3 regions of the Serratia sp. DFXYC6 genome follow, and region 3 is predicted to be linked to each of the others. Evidence: predicted binding sites of a transcription regulator. Region 3 holds the regulator's gene; each other region holds the start of a gene.

Region 1 (5,135 bases), on a different contig from region 3:
CAGATCGATACCGCGCGTTTTTGGGCCAAACAGCCCGATCACCAGCATCACGATCAGCATGCTGGCGACGATAAACGCGATCACCCCCAGCGAACCACCGTACTGCAAGATAATGCCGATGATGATGCTGCTGAACACCGTCGACAGCCGGCTGAAGGAGTAGCAGAAACCGACGGCGCGGGCGCGGATATGGGTCGGGAAGATCTCGGATTGATACGAGTGGTAGCTGTAGGTCAGCCAGGCGTTGGACCAGGTGATGAAGAAACCGCACAGGATCAGCCACAGCGGGTTGTTCTGCAGTGCGAACAGCGAGCCGAAGATCACCGTCACCAGGCAGGACAACACGATCTGCCACTTGTTCTCCATCTTGTCGGCGTAGAAGCTGCACAGCAGCGAGCCCAGCGGGTAGGCCAGCGTGATAAAGAAAGCGTACAGCAGGCTGTGGGTGACCGAAGCGCCCTTGCCCGACAGCAGCGCCGGCAGCCAGTTGCCGAAGCCGAAGAAGCCGATGGCCTGAAAGAAATTCATCACTACCAGCATCAGCGTGCGATCGCGATATTGCGGCGCCCAGATGTCGCGAAAGCGGCCGCGCAGCGGCGCTCCCTCGGCATCGTCCACCGGGCGCGACGGGAAGTCCGCGGCCGCCACGCCGCAGCGCCGCTCCATGTCCCGCATCACCTGCCGGGCCTGCGCATAGCGCCGCTGTTGCACCAGCCAGCGCGGCGACTCCGGCAGCCCCTTGCGCACCAGCCAAATCACCAGCGAAGCCAGCGCGCCGGCGATCACCACATAGCGCCAGCCGCTCAGCCCCCAAATCGTCTGCGGCACCAGCCACCAGGACATCAGCGCCACCGCCGGCACCGACAGAAACTGCACGAAGAACGCGAAGGCGAAAGCCCGGGTGCGCAAGTGCGCGGGCACCCACTCCGTCAGGTAGGTATCGATGGTCACCAACTCGATGCCGAGCCCGACGCCCACCAGAAAACGCAGAAAGATCACCCATTCCGCCTGCTGTTGAAACGCCAACAGCAGCGAGAAGGCGCCATACCAGATCAGAGCGAACATAAAGGTGGCGCGCCGGCCGAAGCGATCGGCGTACGGGCTCAGCAGGCTGGCGCCGACGAACAGGCCGAGAAAGGTGGCGGAGGCAAAGGCCGCCTGATCCGACACGCCGAAAACGCCCTGCGCGCCGGTGTGGAAAATGCCGTCGGCGATAAGGCCAGTGCTGATATAGCCGGTCTGGAACAGATCGTAGAGTTCGAAAAAGCCGCCCAGCGACAGCAGAATGATAAAGCGCCACAGGCCGGCCGACGCGGGCAAGGCGTCGATTCTGGCCGCCAAATCCCGCGCATGGATCGGCGACGCCGCTACAGATTCACTCACCATTAACCTCGCATTAACATTTTTGATGACTTTCTATGCTAGCGAAGCGGCGTCGGAGTTAAATTTTTAATTAGCAGACTATGAAAAAAAGTTAAGCATAAAACGCTGCAGCAGCCTGTTTTATAGCAGGAAAATGTAGCGCGGGATGCCGCAGCGGCATCCCGAATCGGCAGGTTAACGGCTGTGGTGCTGCTGCAGCCGTTCGCTGCGGTAGACGCTCAACAGGCACCAGCCGAGGGCGATCAGCGCCAGCGGCGCGGCGACGAAGCCGATGTTGCCCATGCCCAGATGCAGGCTCACCTGGTTGCCCAGCAGCGCGCCGCTGCCGATGCCGAAGTTGTACAGGCCGGAGAAAATCGCCATCGCCACGTCGGTAGCGTCCGGCGCCAGGCTCAGCACTTTGGCCTGCATCGACAGGCCGATCGCCATGATCGCCATCCCCCAGAAGATGCACAGCACCGTCAGGTGGCCTTCACTGCCGGCCGCCGGCAACAGCAGCAGCAGGCTCAAGGCCAGCAGCGTGATGGCACCGATGAAGAAGCCGGAAGGAAACCGCTCGCTGTAGCGGCTGAACAGCAGGCTGCCGACGATGCCGGCGGCGCCGAACAGCAGCAACATCAGCGTGGTGAAGTTCTCCGACAGCCCGGCCACGGTCTGGATAAACGGCTCAATGTAGCTGTAGGCGGTGAAGTGCGCCGTCACCACAATGATGGTCAGCATGTAAAGCGCCACCAGCGCCGGGCGCTTGAACAGCAGCGGCACGCTGGCCAGCGAACCGGAATGCTCGCTTTTCAGCACCGGCAGCAGGCGCCACAGCAGCACCAGCGCCAGGGTGGCGCACACCGCGATGCCGATAAAGGTCATGCGCCAGCCGAGCAGCTGCCCGACCACCCGCCCGAGCGGCAGCCCGAGCACCATCGCCAGCGCGGTGCCGCCCGCCAGCAGGCTCAGCGCCTGGGCTTTCTTGCCTGGCGGCGCCACGCGGATCGCCAGCGAGGCGGTGATAGACCAGAACACCGAGTGCGCCAGCGCCACACCGGCGCGCGAAATGACCAGCGTGGTGAAGTTCCAGGCCACGGCGGTCAGCACGTGGCTGGCGATAAACAGCACGAACACGCCGATCAGCAACTTGCGGCGCTCAATCTTGCTGGTCAGCAGCATGCACGCCAACGAGGCGGCGGCGACGATCCAGGCGTAAATGGTAATGATCAAGCCGACCTGTTCGGTTTGCATCGAGAAGCTGGCGGCGATATCGCTCAGCAGACCGACCGGAATAAACTCGGTGGTGTTGAAGATAAAGGCCGAGACGGCGAGGATAACCACGCGCAACCAGGCGGTTGAGCGCGAAACGGGAGCGTGTTCCATGGTAAACAAAATCCGGACAGGTGCGGGCAAGTCGCGATATTTTAACCAACCGGCCCGCTAAATGCGATATACGTCACACTTTAATTGTGTGGTTTTTTTCACCGCCCATCGACACGCTCACCGACGCACGGTTGCCAAAATGCTGTGCTAATCTATTGAAGCGTACCAATTTTTCCTGCCGTTCTTCCCAGGCCGTCCACGCGCCGCGCCGAAGAAGCGCGCAGTGTCCCTTTGGCGTTTCCTGAGGCGAGGTCATTATGATGTCCGCGATTTATGATTGGTCCGTGCTCGCATTGCGCAATGTTTACGATCGCCGCATTCAGGGCAAGCCGGTGCTCGACAGCGCCGCGCTGTTCCCCGACGCCGAACGTTTCACCGCCCAATGGCGGCAGATCCGCGAAGAGGCGCTGACCGTCGCCCACGATCTGCACAATATTCCCCGTTTTCACGAGATCATGAGCCAGCAGGCGTCGATCTCCGCCAACGACGCGCGCGACTGGCGCATGTTCATCATGAAGGCCTACGGCCAGCCCATCCCCCACAACCTGGCGCGCTGCCCGACGCTGGCGGCGCTGATCGCTTCGTCGCCTGACGTGCTGTCCGCCTCGCTCTCCTTCCTGGCGCCCGGCAAACAGGTGCCGCCCCATCGCGGGCCGTTTCGCGGCATTCTGCGCGGCTATCTGGTGCTGGACATGCCCAAACGCGCCGACGGCGCGCCGGCGGCGGTGCTGAAAGTGGACGGCCGCGAATACCGGCTGCACGAGGGGGAGTTCATGCTGTGGGACGATACCTTCGAACACGAGGTGTGGAACGACAGCCCGCAGGTGCGCACCGTGCTGCTGCTGGACATCCGCCGCCGCGACATGCCCGCCGGGCTGCGGCTGCTCTCCGGCGCCATCATCGCGCTGGTGCGGCTGAACGTGCGCTGGATGCAGCGCCAGTTCTGACTGCGGCGCTCAGGCGATTAACCGCCCTGAGAAGCCAGCCACTGCTCGGCGGTAGTGGTGGCTATGCCCTGGCGCGCATTGAAGGTTTTCGCCTTATCCCAGGCCACGCCGTCGGGCCGGGCGAAAGCCAGCCGGTATTTGGCGCCGACGTCATGCGGATGATTGCGCACCTCCGCCTGCAGCCGCTCTTTGTCCAACAGGATCCTGTTGACCTCCACGCCCCAGTGCGCCTGCATAAGTTCGGCAAGCTCGCGGTAGGTCAGCGTGTCGCCGGCGATATAAACCACCTGGTTGCGAAACGCGGGCCGATGGAAAAAAATCGCGGCCGTCAGCCGGCCAATGTCCTCAGGGGTGGTCAGCGTCACCGCGTAGCGCCAGTCGCCCAGCGCGCGCACCGTTTTGCTTGCCGCATCCACCACGCCAAAGCCGGGGTCAAACAGGTAGCTGGTGAAAATGCCCGTGGAAACAATCACCCACTCCGTCGCCTTCTGCGCACGCAGCAGGTGGCGCACCTCAAGCTGTTCATCCCACACCTGTTGCCCGCTGCCTTTACCCACGACATCGTAGTCCACGCCGAACTGCCACGGGAAGTAGCGCGCCACGCCCGCCAGCAAGACGGCCTGGGTGATCTTTACCTGCGTGCCCGCCCCGCCGACAAAGCCGCTGCAGTTGATCACCGCGTCGAAGGAACGGAATAGCGCGCTCAGCGCCTCCACGCCGTTTTGCTGCAGATCGCCTTCCACCACGGCGATGCCGAGCCGCGCCAGCGCATCCCGCCGCGCCCGGAGCGGGCCGCTCACGGCGCGTGCAGCCTCCGGCCGGAGCAGCACGCTGATTTTTAAAGATGGAGATAACCGAGCCTGCCGGCTCATCGCACGCAATACCGGCAGCCCCAGTTCACCGGCGCCGAGTATGAGCACGGCATTGATAGATGGATTTGTGGATTTCATTCTTGCCTCCTGTCTTGACACTGCGTCATCCTGACAGCTGACAAAAACGGGTTCAATTAGGTACACGCGTGATACCGGAGAGGAATATGACGAGCGATCGGGAAGCGCTGCTGCAATTTTCGCAGGCGTTCTGTGAAGAACTGAGCAACGACGATGAAGGGTTGAAGCGTGAGATCCTCGCGCATGCGGGCAACCGTTGGTCGCTGGGGGTATTGCATATCCTGGGCACTCACGGGCCGCTGCGCCACGGCGAGATAAGCCGCCAACTGGCGGGCGTGACGCAGAGAATGCTGACGCGGACGCTGCGCCATCTCGAGCGGGACGGGCTGATATCGCGCTGCGATTATCAGGAGAAACTGCCCCGCGTGGTTTACACCATCACCGACGCGGGGGAAGAGATGCTGCTCAACATGCTGCCACTCTGGTCGTGGATTATCGCCTCCGCCGACGCCTTCAGAGCGGCCCGTTCGCACTACGATGGCCAAGAGCG
Region 2 (5,135 bases), on a different contig from region 3:
GCTGAAAGTGCTGTTGTCGGTCGGCGGCTGGGGCGCACGCGGTTTCTCCGGCGCTGCCGCCACCGCGGGAAACCGGGTGATTTTCATTCGCTCCGCGTTGCAGGTGATCGAGCAGTACGGGCTGGATGGGATCGATCTGGACTGGGAATACCCGGTAAACGGCGCCTGGGGTTTGGTGGAAAGCCAACCGGCAGACCGCGACAACTTCACCCTGCTGCTGAGAGAGCTTCATCAGGCGCTGGGTAAAGGCAAGCTGTTAACCATCGCCGTCGGGGCCAACGTCAAAAGCCCGCAGGAATGGGTCGATGTGAAAAGCATTGCCCCTTACCTCAACTACATCAATCTGATGACCTACGACATGGCTTACGGCACGCAGTACTTCAATGCCAACCTGTACGATTCAAAGCGCTGGCCAACCGTAGCCGCCGCCGACCGCTACAGCGCCGATTCCGTGGTAAAACATTATCTGGCCGCCGGATTAAAACCGGCGCAGATGAACCTGGGTATCGGTTTCTACGGCCGGGTGCCGAAACGAGCGACCGAGCCGGGCATCGACTGGGACAAGCCGGACGCCGCCAAACATCCGGTGACGCAGCCTTATTTCAGTGCGCGAGAAACCGCTCTGTTCCGCACGCTGGGGTTGGATCTCAGCAAAGACACTTACTTTAAATACCACGATATCGTCAGCAAATTGCTCAACGATCCGCAGCAGCGTTTTCGCGAACACTGGGATGACGACGCCAAAGTGCCATACCTGACGCTGCAATCCGCCGAAGGCAAACCGCTGTTCGCCATCTCCTACGAGAACCCGCGTTCGGTGGCTATCAAAGCCGAGTACATCAAAAGCCAGGGATTGGGGGGAGCGATGTTCTGGGAGTACGGCGCGGACGACAATAACCGGCTGGCGCAACAGCTGGCGGAGTCGCTGGGAATAAAAGGCGAGAAACGGTAAATCGACGGGGGCGATGGCGACATCGCCCCGCTTTAGGGACAGCTTACTGCGGTTTAAGTTTGACCAGCGGCTCGGCAACAAACTGCTGCTTCAGTTCTTGCTTGCTCTTCATCACGATCTGCCCGTCGGTGCCGATGCTCATGTGCTGCGGATCGACGTTGTTCATCGACTGCCACAGCATCACCGCCTGCAGGCTGTTTTCCTTCTGCTCAGGCGTCAGCGCCACGCCGTCCGGCCACTTGCCCAGCTCAACCGCCTGCACCAGGCGCTGGTATATCTCGGGCGTCATCGCCGCAATCAGATCTTTCACGTCCATCAGAGCCCTTCTCGCTTACAGATGAATAATTAGCTGAATCGATTTTGTTGATTAAATTACCACTTAACCAGCCGTTTGGTCGCCATTTTCGCCATCGGTGAAACTCAGCGAGGCGGAGTTGACGCAGTAGCGGTCGCCAGTCGGCTGCGGGCCATCAGGGAAAACGTGCCCCAGATGCGCGTCGCAGTGGCCGCAGCGGATTTCAACACGATGCATATTATGTGAATTATCATCAAGATAACGGATTGCATCGGCGGAAACCGGCTCATAAAAGCTCGGCCAGCCGCAGCCGGAATCGTATTTGGTTTCGGAATAGAACAGCGGCTGGTTACAGCACAGGCAATGGTACACGCCCTCGCGCTTGTTGTGCAGCAATTTGCCGCTGAACGGCGCTTCGGTGCCACGCTGTTGCGTCACATAACGTTGGATTTCATTCAGTTCCGTGACCGGATGACCGGGGGTTGTCTCTTTAGCCATTTGTGCTTATCTCTGAATGTGGATAATGTCAACGAAAACAATGATTAATAATAACAAAAAATTAACACCGCTGCAGGGGTTTTTGGCCTAAACTGTAGCCCATAAAGGCCACGTCACGATGATATGTGATAACGATCACACATCTTGCGTATGCTGACTTTATACTTGGCGGCTTGTCCCCATATAACGGATGAGGCCGAGCGCAAATGGACTGTGCAATAAGCGTGCAAAACCACCCTTCCGGTTTGACTTGCCGCAAGTATTGACACGATTCCGCTTGACGCTGGGTAAGGTTTTTGTAATTTTACAACCAACCTTTTATTCACTAACAAATAGCTGGTGGAATATATGACTATCAAAGTAGGTATCAACGGTTTTGGCCGTATCGGTCGCATTGTTTTCCGTGCTGCTCAAGAGCGTTCTGACATCGAGATCGTTGCAATCAACGACCTGTTGGACGCAGAGTACATGGCTTACATGCTGAAGTATGACTCTACTCACGGCCGTTTCAACGGTACGGTAGAAGTTAAAGACGGCCACCTGGTTGTTAATGGCAAAACCATCCGTGTTACCGCAGAGAAAGACCCGGCTAACCTGAAGTGGAACGAAGTGGGTGTTGATGTGGTTGCTGAAGCGACCGGTATCTTCCTGACCGACGAAACCGCGCGTAAACACATCACCGCCGGCGCTAAAAAAGTGGTTCTGACTGGCCCATCCAAAGATGCGACCCCAATGTTCGTTCGCGGCGCCAACTTTGACAAATATGCCGGCCAGGACATCGTGTCCAACGCCTCTTGCACCACCAACTGCCTGGCGCCACTGGCTAAAGTCATCAACGACAACTTCGGTATCGTTGAAGGCCTGATGACCACCGTTCACGCCACCACCGCTACTCAAAAAACCGTTGATGGCCCGTCTCACAAAGACTGGCGCGGCGGCCGCGGCGCATCCCAGAACATCATCCCTTCTTCTACCGGCGCAGCGAAAGCGGTTGGCGTGGTTCTGCCAGAGCTGAAAGGCAAACTGACCGGCATGGCGTTCCGCGTACCGACCCCTAACGTGTCCGTTGTTGACCTGACCGTGCGTCTGGAAAAAGCGGCTACCTACGAAGAAATCAAGAAAGCCATCAAAGACGCCGCTGAAGGCTCTATGAAAGGCGTTCTGGGCTATGTTGAAGACGACGTGGTTTCCACCGACTTCAACGGCGAAGTACTGACTTCCGTGTTCGATGCCAAAGCCGGTATCGCACTGAACGACAACTTCGTGAAACTGGTTTCCTGGTACGACAACGAAACCGGCTACTCTAACAAGGTTCTGGATCTGATCGCTCACATCTCCAAGTAATGGCATGATGTTAAGCTGATAATGAGGGCGACATTTTTGTCGCCCTTTTTTATTTGTATCTCCGGCAAACAATAGGTCATGAAATGAACGAGAAAATTTTCACCCTGCCCGTTTCCGAACAAATTTCTCCTTATATCAGCCAGCGGCAACTCGATGAGCTGGGCGTGGTTGTGGTGTCGCACCCGAAAGTGCGCGCGGCCGTCGCGCTGCAAGGCGCGCATTTGCTGGCCTGGCAGCCCAGCGGTGAGCAGCCGGTGATTTGGCTCAGCAACAACACGCCTTTCGCCACAGGCAAGGCCATCCGCGGTGGCGTGCCGATCTGCTGGCCGTGGTTCGGCCCGGTGGCGCAACCCTCCCACGGCTTTGCCCGCAACCAGCCCTGGAGCCTGACGGCGCACGATGAAGATGAGAACGGCGTCATCCTGACCTTTACGCTGAAAGACAATGAGCAGACCCGCAAACTGTGGCCGCACGCCTTCACGCTGATTGCTCGCTTCAAGCTGGGTGAAGAGTGCGAGATCGAGCTGGAATCGCACGGCGATTATCAAGCCACGGCGGCGCTGCACAGTTACTTCCAGGTCGGCGACATCGATCGGGTCAGCGTGGCGGGCCTGGGCGAGCCTTATATCGACAAGGTGGCGGGCGGCGCAGAGGCGCATCAGACGGGTGAAGTGACATTCATCGGCCAAACCGACCGCGTCTATACCCGCCCGGAAGCTTTCAGCCAGATCCGCGATCCGGCACTCGCTCGCACCATCGAGGTTCACCACCATCATATGAGCGACGTCATCGCCTGGAACCCCGGCGTGGAACTCTCCTGCAGCATGGGGGATATGCCGAACGACGGTTACAAGACCATGGTCTGCATCGAGACCGGGCGCGTCAGCAAACCGCTGGTCGCTGCCGGCGAGCAACCCGCCCGTTTGGGTGTCACCTTCCGCAGTCGTAAGAAGGCCTGAGGAACCGTGCGCGGAAGCGCACTACAGATGTGCAAAAGGGGCGCCAGCGCCCCTTTTTGATGCACGACACGCACGATAATTGTGCAATGCGTGATTAGAAGGTGTAGCTCACACCCGTCATCAATAAACCGGTGTAAGATTTATCCACCATCGGGCTGTCTTTCACTTCATCCGACAATTTCACATAGCGGCCGACGAAGAAGGCGTTCCAGCTTTTGTTGATCTGATAATTGGCGCTCAGCTCGAGATACGGAGCCCAGCTATCGCCAGGGGTGTAGCTGTCCAGGCCGCTGCGGCGTGATTCATTGGCGCTGACGCCGTAGTAATATTTGTTCTGGTTCTTACTGTTCCACATCACGCCCACGCCCGGGACCAGCGTCAGCGCGTCCAGATCAAACTTGTACAGATAAGCGACATCGCCCACCAGCCCGTTGCTGTTGTTCAGCGTGTCGCCGGTGAACGTGGTACGAAGGGTGCCCCACTCTGCGTTGTGTGAATAGGCCAGGCCGGCCATCAGCGTGCCGCGACGCTTGTCGAGACGCTTCATGCGATCGTCGTCGCTGTCGCCCGGACGGTAGCCCCATGGCGTGTAATACCCCATGATGCTCAGCTGATTTTCTTGATCTTTCCACAGGTAGTAACCGGCGGTCAGAGTACGGAAGTAGAAGTCGTCACCTTCATAGTCGATGACGGGCACCGGATAAACGCGGTCCTGATAACCGCGATACGCGTCCGGGCTAACCAGCGCGGCAGCACCGAGTGACCAGGTCCCCGCCTGAGCACTTTGCGCACAAACCATTGCGGAAGCGATAATTGCTAGCGTTTTGAGTTTTGAAATCTTCACTGGTTCTTTTTCCATAAATTACAGGGTTAATAGCCGCGATAGTTTATGTGAAAATTTAGTTGCGCGCCTAATCTTTACAATAGAAAACGACCAAGATCGAATAACTTATAGCGGAATTATGAATTAATCATGGCGGAACGATGACGATTCATGCCGCAGGCCGCGCCAGACAAGGCATTTGGTTATCCCGGCAATAACTGAGTCATTGATATGACTTAAAAAAAGCTTTTTCTACGGCAGGAA
Region 3 (5,135 bases):
TTCGGGCCAAAGCCGGCCGACATCGTGCACGTGCCGTTCAACGATCTGGCGGCGGTGAAAGCGGTGATGGACGACCACACCTGCGCGGTGGTGATGGAGCCGATTCAGGGCGAGGGCGGCATTACGCCGGTCGACGCCGGCTTCCTTAAAGGCGTGCGCAAACTGTGCGACCAACATCAGGCGCTGCTGGTGTTCGACGAAGTGCAAAGCGGCATGGGGCGCAGCGGCAAGCTGTTCGCCTATATGCATTATGGCGTGACGCCGGACATTCTCACCACCGCCAAGGCGTTGGGCGGCGGTTTCCCGGTCAGCGCCATGCTGACCACCGAAGAGATTGCGTCGGTGATGCAGGTGGGCACTCACGGCACCACCTACGGTGGCAACCCGTTGGCCTGCGCGGTGGCGGAGGCGGCGTTGGATGTGATCAATACGCCGGAAGTGCTGAGCGGCATCGAACAGCGCCACGCGCTGTATGTGCAGGCTTTGCAGGATATCGGCGATAAATACGGTATTTTCACCGCCATTCGCGGCATGGGGTTACTGATCGGCGCCGAACTGACGCCGCATTATCACGGCAGAGCGCGCGATTTCCTCACCGCTGCCGCCGCGCGTGGGCTGATGATCCTCAACGCCGGGCCGAACGTGATCCGCTTTGCGCCGTCGCTGGTGGTGGAGCTGCAGGACATCGAAGCCGGCATGGCGCTGTTCGAGCTGGCGGTGCAGGATGTGATCAACGTCTGAAGCTCGTGCGGCGAATAACGGGGCGCGGCATGCCGCGCCCTTATTGATCGCGCAGTTTGCGCTTGAGCCAGATGCCGTGGTGCGGGCGCTGACGCCAGGCCAGCGACGAAATGGTATGCATCACGTTCAGGTGCGACAAAATGCGCCGCAAATGACGTTCCATCTCGGTGACGGGCATGTCCGGATGCAGATCCGGCGGCTGCATGATGCCGCTGTTGTCACTGCTCGGGCCGTCGTATTCCAACCGCTGCTGGCAGCTTTGCAGCGCAATTTCACAGGTTTGCAGATAGGCTTCCGCCAGTTTCGGCGTCAGCATGTAGTGCTCGCGCGCCAGAATGGTCATGGCGTTCAGGTGTTCGACGATGAACTGGCTGTGAGTGACCCACAGCCGCATGTCCGCCAGATAATTCGACGCGAACCCCGGCTCCTGCATCGCCTGATTGAGCGAGGTGAACAGCGCATTGTGCGCTTGGTTGACCTGCATGCGGGTATAGGCCAACGCGGTGGCATCCGGTTCCGGCTGCTTCAGCATCAGCCGCAGCGCGGCTTGATCGTTCTCCAGCGCCTGATGGGCATTCTTGCGCAGCAGCCCGCTTTGCCACTGCGGCCACAGCCAAATGGTGCCGCCGAACGCCAGCACGCAGCCTATCAGCGTATCGATCAGACGCGGCACCAGAAAATGCGAGCCGTTCAGCGCCAGCAGCTGCAGGGTGTAAACCGCCGTGACCGTAAAGCCAATCACCGACAGCCCGTAGTTCTTGCGCGAAACCAGGTAGGCCAGCAGCGTGATCACCAGCATGATGCTCAGCGTTTCTCCTTCCGGCAGCTGCAGCTGCAACAGCCCGGCCGCCAGCAATAGCCCGGCAATCGTGCCCAGCGCACGGTGCTGAATACGCACCCGGGTGGCGTTATACCCGTTTTGGCTCACCAGCATGATGGTGAGCAGGATCCAGTAAGGCTTCGGCAGGTTGAAAACCGCACCCAGGCTGCTGCCGACCGCCAGCGTCACCCCCAGCCGTGCGGCGTTGCGCAGGGCGGTGGATTTGAACGACAGGTAGCTGGCCAGCGCCGGCCAAAACGGCAGGCGGTGCTGGCCGGGCATCAGGTCGCGGCGGTACAGCGGATGCTGGGTGCGCAGCAGGCGAGCGATGCGGCTGAAGTGGTAATAACAAAACTGGCCGACCGGGTTATCGGGATGCTGCGCCGCCATTTTTTCCAGCGCCGCCAGTTCGTGGCTCATGGAGAAGCGCTTCGAATGTTGATGGTAGAGAATATCGTGCGCCACCACGCGCAGCCGGCCGGCGATCACCTGAGCGTTGCGGCGAATGATCGCTTCGGCCTGGCTCTGCTCCACCAGTTTTTGCACCTCCTCCGGCAGATGCAGGCTAACGGTGATGTGCTCCTGCAGATCCATCGCCACCTGAAAGGCGCGCTGCAGGCGCTTTTGTTCGAGGTTGTTGGCGTGCGGCAGGAAATTGAGCTGTTGGTATAAAAGGCTGATCAGATCCATCACCTTTTGTTGGCGTACCAGCAGCGGGGGCAGCGCGGTTTGCGGATCGGTGTGCTGAGTCAGCAACGAGTATTTGGCTTCGAAATAGTCCGCCAGCTCCAGATAGAGCTGGCTGAGCGTCTCGCGCATTGGCTGTTCTTTCCACAGCTTGAACCAGAACCAGGTGAATAAGCCGTACCAGACGGTGCCGATCGCGTACAGCAGCGGCGCCTGCCAGAGAGGTACCGTGCCGGCCGTGCTGAGGGCGAAAATGGCGGCCACCAGCGCCGCCGGCAACAGCCGGGCGTGCAGCGGGCTGATTTCGCCGGTGACGCCGAGCAGCAGCGCCAGGCCCAGCATCAGCGCCGGCAGCGGCACGTGCCACAGCAGTGCCTGTTGCAGCAGCACGCTGCTGAAGGCGAACAGCGTGCCGCCGACGATCAGCCGTTTAAAGAAGCGCTTATGCGGCGTGTCCAGACCGGCGATATTGCAGCAGGCGGGCACCAGAGAGAACATCAGGCCGAGCTGTAGCTGGCCAATCAACAAGCCGAACAGCACCGGCAGGCACAACACCAGCGTTTGTCGCAGTGCGTAGTTGATTTCCGGGTGGTAGATCAGGCGGCGCCACATGGCAGGGAGCAGATAAAAAAACGGCGCAGACTGCGCCGTTTCTTCGGGGATTAACGGGTGCCGTAGACGACAATGGTTTTGCCGTGGGCGGAAATCAGGTTTTGATCTTCCAGCATTTTCAGAATACGGCCAACGGTTTCACGCGAGCAGCCGACGATCTGGCCGATCTCCTGACGGGTGATCTTGATCTGCATGCCGTCCGGGTGAGTCATGGCGTCAGGTTGCTTCGCCAGATTCAGCAGGGTTTGCGCGATGCGGCCGGTCACGTCCAGGAAGGCGAGGTTGCCCACTTTTTCGGAGGTGACCTGCAGGCGGCTCGCCATTTGGGCGGACAGACGCATCAGGATGTCCGGGTTCACCTGGATCAGCTGGCGGAATTTCTTGTAGGAAATTTCGGCCACTTCACAGGCGGTTTTCGCGCGAACCCAGGCGCTGCGCTCCTGGCCTTCTTCGAACAATCCGAGCTCGCCGATGAAATCCCCCTGGTTGAGGTAGGACAGGATCATCTCTTTACCTTCTTCATCCTTGATCAGCACCGCGACGGAGCCTTTCACGATGTAGTAAAGCGTTTCGGCCTTTTCACCTTGGTGAATCAGCGTACTCTTCGATGGATATTTGTGGATATGGCAATGAGACAGGAACCATTCGAGAGTAGGGTCTGTTTGCGGTTTGCCGAGAACCATTCGCTGTTATCCTCTGTTGTTATCGCTGCCTTGTGTCACAGGGGTCAGAGTTCCCTGTAAAACCCGCCTGTAGCCGCAGTTATGAGCGAGGGCTACCGGCAAGTTTTGAGGCGTGTCATAAAAATACGCTGTCGCTCTAGCATATTAACTTGCCGTAAGCGCTGCAAGCTACATTCTGTTAACATACCGGTAAAGGAGCCTTTCTCTGGGCGTTTCCCTGAAATGCAGTGTCCCGGAAAGATTTATTGCGGCTCTGTTTGTAGCACAGAGTAAGGCGGGTGTCTCGTGTTGTCTCGCTTCAGCATGATTAGCATCAGGTTACGTTGCCTGTTTCTATGCGAAAGCGTACTCTGATTTTAAGAAATCAACCGGAGTGACCAGAATGCAGGCAAGAGTTAAATGGGTGGAAGGGTTAACGTTTTTGGGTGAATCGGCCTCCGGCCACCAGGTGCTGATGGACGGCAACGCCGGTGATAAAGCGCCCAGCCCGATGGAGATGGTGCTGATGTCGGTGGGCGGCTGCAGCGCGATCGACGTGGTATCCATCTTGCAAAAGGGGCGCAACGACGTGCGCGACTGCGAGGTGAAGCTGACCTCCGAGCGCCGCGAAGAAGCCCCGCGGTTGTTCACCCATATCAACCTGCACTTCATCGTGACCGGCCAGGATCTGACCGACAAGATCGTCGAACGTGCGGTGAACCTGTCGGCGGAGAAATACTGCTCGGTGGCGCTGATGCTCAACAAGGCCGCCACGGTAACCCACAGCTTCGAGATCCGCCAACCGGCGTAATCGAGGCGGAGCGCGGCCGGCGCCGCGCTCAACGCATTTATTCGATCTTCTTGCCTTCCAGCAACCGTTGCACCAGCGGCGCCATAATCAGCTCCATCGCCAGCCCCATTTTGCCGCCCGGCACCACTAACGTATTGATGTGCGAGATAAACGATCCCTGCAGCATCGCCAGCAAGTAGGGGAAGTCGATCTGGTCCAGGCCGCGGAAGTGGATCACCACGAAGCTTTCATCCAGTGAGGGAATGGCCTTGGCGGCGAACGGGTTGGAGGTGTCCACCGTCGGCACGCGCTGGAAGTTGATGTGGGTGCGCGAGAACTGCGGCGTAATGTAGTTGATGTAGTCTTCCATCGAGCGCACCACCGAATCCATCACCGCTTCGCGGGAGTGGCCGCGTTCGCCGGTATCGCGGATCAGCTTCTGGATCCACTCCAGGTTGACGATCGGCACCACGCCGACCAGCAGATCGACGTGTTTGGCCACGTCATGGTGCTCAGTAACCACGCCGCCGTGCAGCCCCTCGTAGAACAGCACGTCGGTCGGCGCCGGCAGCGGCTCCCACGGGGTGAAGGTGCCCGGTACCTGATTGTAGGGCACCGCTTCGTCGTAGGTGTGCAGGTACTTGCGCGAACGGCCGGTGCCGTTTTTGCCGTAGTCGATAAAGCTCTGCTGCAGCAGGCCGAAGTCGTTGGCCTCGGGGCCGAAATAGCTGATGTGTCTGCCCAGATCGCGCGCCTTGCGGATCGCCGCGTCCATTTCCGGCCGGGTATAGCGGTGGAAGCTGTCGCCCTCCAGTTCGGCGGC

What was found. The regulator CRP, encoded in region 3, controls carbon source genes, mostly activating them, when cyclic AMP is high. The targets are predictions, from matches to a motif close to ATGTGANNNNNNTCACAT.
Region 1: the regulator CRP is predicted to act here: its motif matches at 2,810-2,827, upstream of AC2CGQ_RS03445 (sugar transporter).
Region 2: the regulator CRP is predicted to act here: its motif matches at 1,869-1,886, upstream of msrB (peptide-methionine (R)-S-oxide reductase MsrB).

The regions. Positions count from the first base shown of each region.
Region 1 is NZ_JBXUNV010000001.1:688,094-693,228, reverse strand. It holds gene AC2CGQ_RS03450 (MFS transporter) at 1-1,386, opposite strand, end outside; gene AC2CGQ_RS03445 (sugar transporter) at 1,558-2,748, opposite strand; gene AC2CGQ_RS03440 (aspartyl/asparaginyl beta-hydroxylase domain-containing protein) at 3,009-3,695, shown strand; gene AC2CGQ_RS03435 (aromatic alcohol reductase) at 3,713-4,645, opposite strand; gene AC2CGQ_RS03430 (winged helix-turn-helix transcriptional regulator) at 4,732-5,135, shown strand, end outside.
Region 2 is NZ_JBXUNV010000001.1:1,205,585-1,210,719, reverse strand. It holds gene chiD (chitinase ChiD) at 1-952, shown strand, start outside; gene AC2CGQ_RS05950 (YeaC family protein) at 996-1,268, opposite strand; gene msrB (peptide-methionine (R)-S-oxide reductase MsrB) at 1,332-1,745, opposite strand; gene gapA (glyceraldehyde-3-phosphate dehydrogenase) at 2,094-3,089, shown strand; gene AC2CGQ_RS05935 (D-hexose-6-phosphate mutarotase) at 3,173-4,048, shown strand; gene AC2CGQ_RS05930 (MipA/OmpV family protein) at 4,143-4,907, opposite strand.
Region 3 is NZ_JBXUNV010000006.1:22,855-27,989, reverse strand. It holds gene argD (bifunctional acetylornithine/succinyldiaminopimelate transaminase) at 1-741, shown strand, start outside; gene AC2CGQ_RS22595 (YccS/YhfK family putative transporter) at 782-2,860, opposite strand; gene crp (cAMP-activated global transcriptional regulator CRP) at 2,911-3,543, opposite strand; gene AC2CGQ_RS22585 (OsmC family protein) at 3,926-4,333, shown strand; gene AC2CGQ_RS22580 (phosphoribulokinase) at 4,371-5,135, opposite strand, start outside.